3 regions of the Geobacillus sp. FSL K6-3411 genome follow, and region 2 is predicted to be linked to each of the others. Evidence: riboswitches for the same ligand, from Rfam matches in the RefSeq annotation. Region 2 holds a riboswitch; each other region holds the start of a gene.

Region 1 (3,143 bases), 1.8 Mb from region 2:
GGTGTTCGATGCTGGCTGGAGCCGGATCATCACTCACCGTTGTTTGGCAACTGCCCTCTCTGAACGATGGAACTGTTGCTTTGGTGAACATGTATCATTTGTCTCGTCTAGCTCATCTCCTCTCGTAAATCATTTTATTATTCATTTCAAATAATTAGAATATCGATCGAATGGAAGGAGCTCCCTTTCGTTGCTTTTCTCACCCCCATCTACACTACCGCTTTATAAGCATAAAAGAAAAACCGGACGCCTAGTTAACGTCCGGTATACAAAACGTATCCTCTCCTTACCGATACAGCGATGAACCGCCGCGCACAAATTCGTTCGCCTTTTCTTTCATTCCTTCTTCTTTGATTTTCCGTTGCAGCTCGTGTGAGATGTTCATCGAGCAAAATTTCGGCCCGCACATCGAGCAAAAATGAGCGGTTTTCGCCGCCTCAGCCGGCAATGTTTCATCATGATACTCGCAAGCCCGCTCCGGATCGAGCGATAAGTTGAACTGGTCATTCCAGCGAAACTCAAAGCGCGCTTTCGAGAGCGCATCGTCGCGCTGCTGGGCGGCTGGGTGACCTTTCGCCAAATCGGCGGCGTGGGCGGCGATTTTATATGTAACGACCCCGACGCGCACATCCTCTTTATTTGGTAACCCTAAATGTTCTTTCGGCGTCACATAGCAAAGCATGGACGTCCCGTAGGCACCGATGATCGCGGCGCCAATCGCCGACGTGATGTGGTCGTATCCCGGCGCAATGTCGGTGACAAGCGGCCCTAACGTATAAAACGGTGCACCATGACAAAGCTCTTGTTCTCGCTCGACGTTTTCGCGGATTTTCTGCATCGGAATATGCCCCGGTCCTTCAATCATGACTTGCACGTCATGCTCCCAAGCGATTTTCGTCAGCTCACCGAGCGTCTCAAGTTCAGCAAACTGTGCCTCGTCGTTTGCATCAGCAATGGACCCCGGGCGCAAGCCGTCACCAAGCGAAATGGCAACATCGTATTGTTTTAAAATCTCGCATATTTCTTCAAAATGCGTATATAAGAAGTTTTCTTCATGGTGGGCCAAACACCATTGCGCGATGATTGAGCCGCCACGTGAGACGATGCCGGTCGTCCGATTGACGGTGAGCGGAATGTAATGAAGCCGCACACCAGCGTGGATCGTCATGTAGTCAACCCCTTGTTCAGCCTGCTCAATCAATGTCTCGCGGTACACGTCCCATGTCAACTTCTCTGGTACGCCGCCTACTTTCTCAAGCGCCTGATAAATCGGCACTGTTCCGATTGGAACTGGCGAATTGCGGATAATGTATTCACGCGTTTCGTGAATTTGTTTGCCGGTCGACAAATCCATCACCGTATCAGCACCCCAGCGTACCGCCCACAGCAGTTTTTCCACTTCATTCTCAATCGAGGAAGAAACAGCCGAGTTGCCGATGTTGGCGTTAATTTTTACATGAAAACGGCGGCCGATGATCATCGGTTCGCTTTCTGGATGATTAATATTCGAAGGGATGATCGCTCGGCCAGCGGCAACCTCCTGGCGGACGATTTCCGGGTCGATTTGTTCGCGAATCGCGACAAATTCCATTTCCGGTGTAATGATTCCTTTTTTGGCGTAATGCATTTGCGTGACCACTTTCCCCGGCTTCGCCCGCAGCGGACGTCGTGCAAACGGAAGCGACGCCGCACGGCCGGCGGTGGACTGTGGCTCCGTTTCTTCGACATCTCCTCGCTCAACAATCCAGTTGCGGCGAAGAAGCGGCAATCCTTTTTCTACATTCGGCTCAAAATCAGGATCTGTGTATGGACCGGTTGTGTCATAGACGCGCACCGGTTTGTTTTCCACCTCTCCTTGCGGTGTCTTCGTCGGTGATAACGCGATTTCTCTCATCGGCACGCGCACGTCCGGCCGTGATCCTTCGACGTACACTTTCCGGCTGGCTGGAAATGACATAAACGAGCGAATGTTTTCCATACGGATTCCCCCTCTAAATCAACGATGGTTTAGGATCCGAGGCCAAGCCAGCCGAAGCAAAGGCAAAAACGAGCCGCTCTTTGCCGTGAAAAATAAAAACGGGTCCCGCAACACGGAACCCGATCAAGGCAAAAAGGCCAAATGAACAGTCTAAGCGTCCATCTGTTCCCGCTGCCTGCTTCCCTACGCTGGCATGACCCAGATCAGGTTCAAAGGGTCAAAGAACTTCATCGCGTTCTTTTCTCAGCCCGGCTCTCGGACTCCCCTAGCAGATAAGCGTATAACAATGATGACTGACTTTTTTTTATTTTACTACATAATGAGAAAATAAACAAACCATTTTATTCCATATCACAACTGATGTACCGTGTTTCTTTCCTCAGTAAACGCGCTTTTTTTCCGCTTCACACCGAAAATTGCTTTAACATCGTCCGCATCTCGTCCGCCATCTGACCGAGCGATGCCGACGAAGAAGCAATTTCTTCAACAGAAGCCATTTGTTCTTGAGTCGCTGCCGATACATTGGCAGCACTAGCTGCTGACTGTTCGACAATTTTGGTCATCTGTTGGAACGCCTCATCCACCTGGCGGGCATGGCCCGTCATTTGTTCAATCGCAGACGATACTTGTCCAATTTGTTCGCTTACTTGACCGACCGCCTCACGAATATCGGCAAACGACTGACCGGCAACAGCGACGACGTCCAACCCTTGCGCCACTTCAGCGACGACCCGTTCCGTGGAGGCGATTGCCTGCTTCGTCTCTTCCTGGATGTAGCTAATCAGATCGGAAATTTGCTGCGCTGAGTGCGCTGACTGCTCCGCCAACTTCCGCACCTCGTCCGCGACAACGGCAAATCCTTTCCCTTGCTCACCGGCACGCGCCGCTTCGATCGCCGCATTGAGCGCCAGTAAATTCGTCTGTGACGCGATGCTCGTAATCGCTTCAGTAATTTGTCCAATCTCGTTCGATCGCTCCCCGAGCCCTTTAACGACTTGGCCGAGCGATTGAACGTGGTCATAAATAAATTGCATTTGCTCAGACATTTGCATCACAGATTGCTTGCCATCCCCTGCTTTTGTTGCCGTTTCTTGGGCGCTGTGTGCCACTTCTTTTGTTTGACGGGCAACATCACTGAGCGTTCGGGAAATATCATTGACGGATT
Region 2 (3,143 bases):
CCGATATGAGGAATATAGCCGGCATATTCTCTCATTCGGATGTCCCCTTCGCCGCACGAATGAATTCTTCGACCGCCATCGAGCAACCTTTTGCTTCCGCCCCTTGCACCCGGCCAAGCAACAAAAAGCCGCCGTCTGTTTCCACGCCCATATCTTCTGTCAAAATCGTTGTTACCGAGTTAAAGTTGCCGAGATCGCAATGAACGAGGACGCCGCGTTTCCCTTTTGGCATCTCTTCTCCGGTCAACGGGTGAATCACCCTTGTGCGAATCCAATGCGGTCCGGATTTCACCGATGGAACGGTCTCATTTCCGTCATCGTAAAATTGCGTGCTAAGCTCGGTCATTCCGTACATGTTGATGCACTCACGGCGCGGGACGCCAAGGTAAGCAGACAGCGTATCATAAAATTCGTCCAAATCCATTTCCCGGGACTGGTTTTTAAAGCCGCCCGTATCAAGAATCCGGCTTCCTTCCGGCAAGCGGAATGTTTTGCCGCGCTTTGCGAGCTCCTCAAATACATGAACGAAGCTAAACGAAGCGCCTAAAAGAGCGTACGGCTCACCTGATTGTTCCGCCTGTTCGAGCTCAGCAAGAAGCCGATCCATATTAAGGCCGTCGCGGTCGACAAGATAGTGGCTGTCTTCCGTGCCAAACACGTTGACGGCGAGGGCTAAATAATGAGCGAGTGAAGAGTTCGGCATATGCTCTTCTGTCGGGAAAAGAATTCCCATTTTGATTTTGTCACGCTCTTTCATGAACCGCTTTCGAAAATTGACGATCATCGAATGATCGTACACGCTTAACGTTGGATGATAATGTTTCCCGCGCACGCCTCTCGTCGTGCCGCTCGTCATAAACACGCGCTCAGCCTGTTCGGGGGAAACACAACTTAACGTTAATTCTTTAAAGGCGTTAATCGGTACAGCCGGAATATCCCGCCACGTTTTCACCGTTCTTGCCGTTTTTCCTTTTTGCATGCAATATGTACGATACGGGAGATTGTTTTCGTATTGATAAGCAAATAGCATGAGTGCATGCTCATTGAATTCTTCCTCTGTGGACGTTTCTTGATTGATAAACTGAAGCAAGCTTTCGATGATTTCTTGTTGAGTCACCTTCCCCGCCCCTTTCCACTTATCGCGCATTCCGATCCACATAAAAAAGCACTTTGCGCGCAGGCAAAGTGCTTGTCCATACTCTCTTTCCCTGCGCTGGCATTATCCAACAGGTTCAAACGGTCAACGGCGGATTAGCCGTACTCTCAGCCTGATTCCACAAGCTCCCGTAAACGTATTATCTTTTTACAATCAAAGTCTACTCTTTATAAAAAAAGAATGCAAGAAAAAAAGCGATGGAAGCATCCCCCTTCCTGTAAACGTCCAGCTAGCGTATAGCAAGGGACACCCGGGACGGATGAGCCAAATTTGCGGCACTACACAACCGTTGTCTTTCCCCCAGCTTACCCGTAGCAGTGAAACATTATGCTTCCTTCGTTGCTCGCTGCTTCTGGTCTGACTTTCGCTTGGCCGACAGGAGGGATGGAGGACATAAAAAATCGGCCGTTTTTTCAACAGTCTCTGTTTTTACTAAAAAACAAGATGATTACCCCCAAGTAAACTAGCGAAGTATGGTAAATAAATAAAATATTTGATAAACTGGGATCGCAAATAAAAATTCCTCCCTGGTTAATGTTTAGATCACGTTTACCATACAGGAAATTACGTTTTTGTACCACAATTCAAAAAAATCTGATTGTCAAGTCCATTTCGTGGCGAATATCTAGAAACATAGAGGTATCAGGATTAAAAATGAATAAATGTTTGTAGAAAATTAATAATACGCCATTTTTTTATTATGTTACAAAATTAATTTATTAGAAAGGAGCATTCCTGTTAGAAGTTTTTTCGGGGACTTGAATAAAAAAAGCCCTCTTGGTATGATTCGGGGGTGTCAATCGCACGAATTGACCCCTAATTTGGATACCAAGGAGGACTATACATGAATTCTATCTCAAACAAGAAGATTAATCAAGTCACCGATCAAACGCTGGTTGTTGGGATGGATATCGCAAAGAAAAAACATTATGCCTGCTTTGTGGATGAGCGAGGGAGGGTGTTAAAAAAGCCGTTTCCCGTTCTGCAATCGAGAGAAGGATTGGAATGGTTGTACCAGTGTATCGTAGAAGCCATGAAGGAATTTGGAAAAACCGAGGTGATCGTTGGCATCGAGCCAACGGGACATTATTGGCTGAATCTCGCCTATTTTCTTGATGAGAAAGGCATCCCTCTCGTCATGACAAACCCGATGCACGTGAAGCGATCGAAAGAGCTGGACGATAACCTTCCAACCAAGCATGATGCGAAAGATGCGCTCGTCATTGCCCGGTTAGTGAAAGACGGCCGATTCAGCTATCCGCGTATTCTGAAAGGGATGGAGGCGGAGCTGCGCGTTGGAGCGACATTTCGCTCCAAATTGGTGGAAGAACAGGGAGCAGTTCGAAATCAGATGATTCGCTGGCTCGATCGATATTTTCCAGAGTTTTCCCAAGTCTTCCCGTCATTTGGGAAAATGGCGCTCGCGGTGCTGGAATATACGCCATTTCCGAGTGATCTGGCAGGAAAAGAACTGGAAGAGGTGCTGGCCCTTTACCGGCAAAGTGAGGGATTACAATCGCCACAAAAACCGAAAGCGAAGAAGTTGATGGAATTGGCCCAACACTCCATTGGCGTAACGGAAGGACAACAGATGGCCCGTATCGAAATTGCCACGCTTGTCCGCCGGTACCGCCAACTGGAAGAAGAAATCGAGGCACTGACAGAGCAGCTGATCGAACTCGTACAGACATCGGTCGAGTACGAATGGTTGAAGACCGTTCCGGGCTTAGGCGATGCGACCATCGTAGAACTGTTATCAGAGATCGGGAGTTTCTCCCATTATCAGGATCCGCGGCAGCTTATCAAATTAGCGGGCCTGACGCTGCGGGAACATTCCTCCGGCCAACACAAAGGGCAAAAACGGATCTCGAAGCGTGGAAGAAGGCGGTTGCGCGCCCTCCTCTTCCGCGTGATGATGCCGATGATCCGCCACAACGAAGCGTTTCGGCAGCTGCACGAATATTACACGACACGTCCTGATAATCCG
Region 3 (3,143 bases), 1.5 Mb from region 2:
GAGGGCGGCGCGGTTTTGCCGCTGGTCGAAGAAAAAGCCGGTTTTTTGACCACCTTCAATATCGACAATATATTTGACGCCGTTTTCCTCGATTTCGATTTCTGTTTCTGCTTCTCCATACCAAAAGCCTTTTTCTTGTTTAAGTCCCTCAAGTTCCCGAACGTACACATCGTTGCGCAAATAAATGGCTCTTGGTGCGAACACATCAAGCAAGCCGCGCAAAATCCAATCTTTACGTTTTTCCATTCCAAGCGCCAAAATTTGTACAGAGAGCACATCCTCGTATTTATCGACGATGAGCCCAGGCAGAAAATCGGCCTCTCCATAGATGGCGCGGCAAGAGCGGATGCCGGGAATCATCCGTTCACGGTACGCCCATGCCTGGCGGATGCGCTCGATAAAAAACTCCTCATTCAGTTCGTCATCGGGGTTTTGCGTCAGTATGCGCACAATGATTTGTGAGGCCGGGTTAATGTATCCTTTCGCCAGCCAATAACCTTGGTGGTTATAGACATCGACGAAATCACCTGGCGTAATGTCCCCTTCAATGCGGTCGACTTCACTTTGGAAAATCCATGGATGACCTTGTTCAAGCCGCTTTTTTCGTTGGCGTTTTAAAATGACTTTTGCCATCAATTCCACTCCCATTCGATAGTCAGTCGTTGCGTTTTAATCATAGCGAATCATGGTGGGCGGCGCAACGCCGGACGGAAAAAAGAGTTGACAATCACCGCTGCCGTGATATGATAAATTTGAATAGGAAAATGTCATCATGATGGGACATCCACTAGGGGGGCCTTTAGAAAGGCTGAGATCAAAGTGTGCCTTTGAGACCCTTAGCACCTGATCTGGGTAATACCAGCGTAGGGAAGTGGAGAGGAGCTACACATGGGGTAAGGATGGTTTTGCCTTGCCTTGCGAAATGGTATGCCCAAGCCGCTTTCTTTACGCTAGTTAGTAAAGGAAGCGGCGTTTTTATTTTTTGGAAAAGGGGGAGAAAGAATGTCAATTGCCAAGCAAATTTGTGAAGCCGCCGAGCGGCGGCGAATATAAGTTTTTGAAGATGGCGTACCCGTTCGAATGATGACAGTCCGTTAGACTGACATTGATGGAGCGGGGGACGATTGTGGAAGGAGAGGCATGCGATGGTGAAGACAGCAAGAGGATTGAAGTTGGCTGACATTTTGACAACGATTGTGATTGCAATCGTGTTTGGTGTCATTTACAAAGTATGGTCCCCAGTATATGAAGTCGTGAAAGTGTTCGGGGTTCATGCCGATCAATTGGTTTACGGCATGTGGTTTATCGCTTCATCGCTTACCTATTTGCTCATCCGTAAGCCAGGAGTGGCGCTGCTTGCCGAAATTGCGGCTTCGTCCGGCGAATTGATCATGGGGTCGCAATGGGGGCTTGAGGTGCTCATTTATGGAGTTGTTCAAGGATTGTTTGCTGAGCTTGTGTTTGCGGCGTTCCGCTATCGGCGCTTTGACGTGTTCGTCGTATCGTTAAGCGCAGTCAGCGCCACGGTCGGTTCGCTCATCATGGACTTTTACAAAGGATATATCGAGGCGCTAGCCCCATGGAATATGGCGCTCTTTTTGCTGGCACGTTTTGTTGGTGCCATCCTCATTTCCGGCGTGTTCGCTGTCTCGTTGGCCAAGGCGCTTGAGAAAACCGGGGTGACACAGATGTGGCGGCCAGCTTCAAAAGAAGATTATGATGCGCTGAACCGATAAGGCGGCTGATAAACGATGGGACATGGAATTACAATCGATCGGCTGCGCCTCAAATTTCCCGGACATCGTGAGCTGTTGTTTCACGATTTATCACTGTCGATTACCGCAGGGGAGAAAGTGCTCTTTCTTGGCCCATCTGGATGTGGCAAGTCAACGTTGTTGCAAGTGATGGCTGGCATCATTCCCAACTCAGTCGATGTGCCGATGAAGGCGGAACATCTCGAGCTGCCAAAACGGTGGGGCTATGTGTTTCAAGACCCGGATGCACAATTTTGCATGCCGTACGCGGATGAGGAAATCGCATTCGCTCTTGAAAATAGAGGGGTACCGCGCGAGGAGATGCCCGCCCGCATTCGCGCTCTTTTGGATCAAGTTGGGTTGACAATCGAACCGCATACGGATATTCATACACTCTCCGGCGGGATGAAACAGCGGCTGGCGCTCGCTTCCGTGCTTGCGCTTGAGCCGGAGGTCCTGTTTTTGGATGAGCCGACCGCACTGCTTGATGAGGAAGGGACAAAAGCAGTATGGCAAACTGTCAAGAAGGTGAGCCGCGATAAAACGGTCATCATCGTCGAACATAAAATCGATCATGTCCTTGACTTTGTTGATCGGATTGTGCTGCTCGGCCGTGATGGAAGAGTCATGGCTGATGGCAAGGCAAGAACAGTATTTTCCCAATATAAAGATGTCATCAGCGCTGAAGGCATTTGGCATCCGGGCGTTTGGGACGAATACGACCGGAGGGTACAGCGGCGGAAGTGGCGGGAAGGAGAAGAACTCCTTTGTCTTCGCGATTTTCGTGGTTTTCGCAAGCGGGAAGTGAAAATTAGCGTTTCCGAAGCGGTGGTGCGGGCAGGTGAATGGATTGCTGTCACTGGCCGAAATGGTGCCGGTAAGAGTACACTCTTGCACGCACTCATGCAGCTCATCCGTACACAAGGAGATTATCGGTTGTTAGGAGATGATGTCAAGCAGCGGCAGCCATTGCATCGTCATATCGCTTTTGTGTTTCAAAATCCGGAGTTCCAATTTGTCACCCATTCCGTACGGGATGAGCTCGCTTATTCGCTCCGGCTCGAGGGGCGTTCGAGCGAGGAAACAGAAGAAACAGTCGCCCGTCTTTTGCGCGAATTTGACCTTGTCGGCCAACAAGATACGCATCCGTACCAGCTGTCAGTCGGCCAAAAGCGTCGATTGAGTGTGGCTGCCTCCGTTGTTGCCGGCCAACGACTCTTTTTGCTTGATGAGCCGACATTTGGGCAGGATGCGAAAAATACGTTCGCTTTGCTCGAGATGCTTGAATCGTACCGTGAACAAGGGGCAGCGATTGTGATGGTCACTCACGATGAACAAATCGTCCGCCGCTTTGCGACGAGACGTTGGGTGATTGAAGGCGGAGCACTT

Evidence for each region. A riboswitch is a leader RNA that binds a small molecule or an ion and turns the genes downstream of it on or off. The one in region 2 is predicted to bind thiamine pyrophosphate.
Region 1: it holds a riboswitch for thiamine pyrophosphate, as region 2 does, so the genes downstream of both, thiC (phosphomethylpyrimidine synthase ThiC) here and NSQ22_RS11245 (long-chain fatty acid--CoA ligase) in region 2, are expected to answer to the same signal.
Region 3: it holds a riboswitch for thiamine pyrophosphate, as region 2 does, so the genes downstream of both, NSQ22_RS03460 (ECF transporter S component) here and NSQ22_RS11245 (long-chain fatty acid--CoA ligase) in region 2, are expected to answer to the same signal.

The regions. Positions count from the first base shown of each region.
Region 1 covers NZ_CP150187.1:442,025-445,167, reverse strand. Annotated here, with positions in the region: gene thiC (phosphomethylpyrimidine synthase ThiC) at 287-1,978, opposite strand; TPP riboswitch at 2,142-2,255, opposite strand; gene NSQ22_RS02200 (HAMP domain-containing methyl-accepting chemotaxis protein) at 2,383-3,143, opposite strand, start outside.
Region 2 covers NZ_CP150187.1:2,225,860-2,229,002, forward strand. Annotated here, with positions in the region: gene NSQ22_RS11240 (acyl-CoA reductase) at 1-35, opposite strand, end outside; gene NSQ22_RS11245 (long-chain fatty acid--CoA ligase) at 32-1,159, opposite strand; TPP riboswitch at 1,189-1,298, opposite strand; gene NSQ22_RS11250 (IS110 family transposase) at 2,001-3,143, shown strand, end outside.
Region 3 covers NZ_CP150187.1:677,385-680,527, forward strand. Annotated here, with positions in the region: gene NSQ22_RS03455 (class I SAM-dependent rRNA methyltransferase) at 1-633, opposite strand, end outside; TPP riboswitch at 780-887, shown strand; gene NSQ22_RS03460 (ECF transporter S component) at 1,146-1,736, shown strand; gene NSQ22_RS03465 (ABC transporter ATP-binding protein) at 1,752-3,143, shown strand, end outside.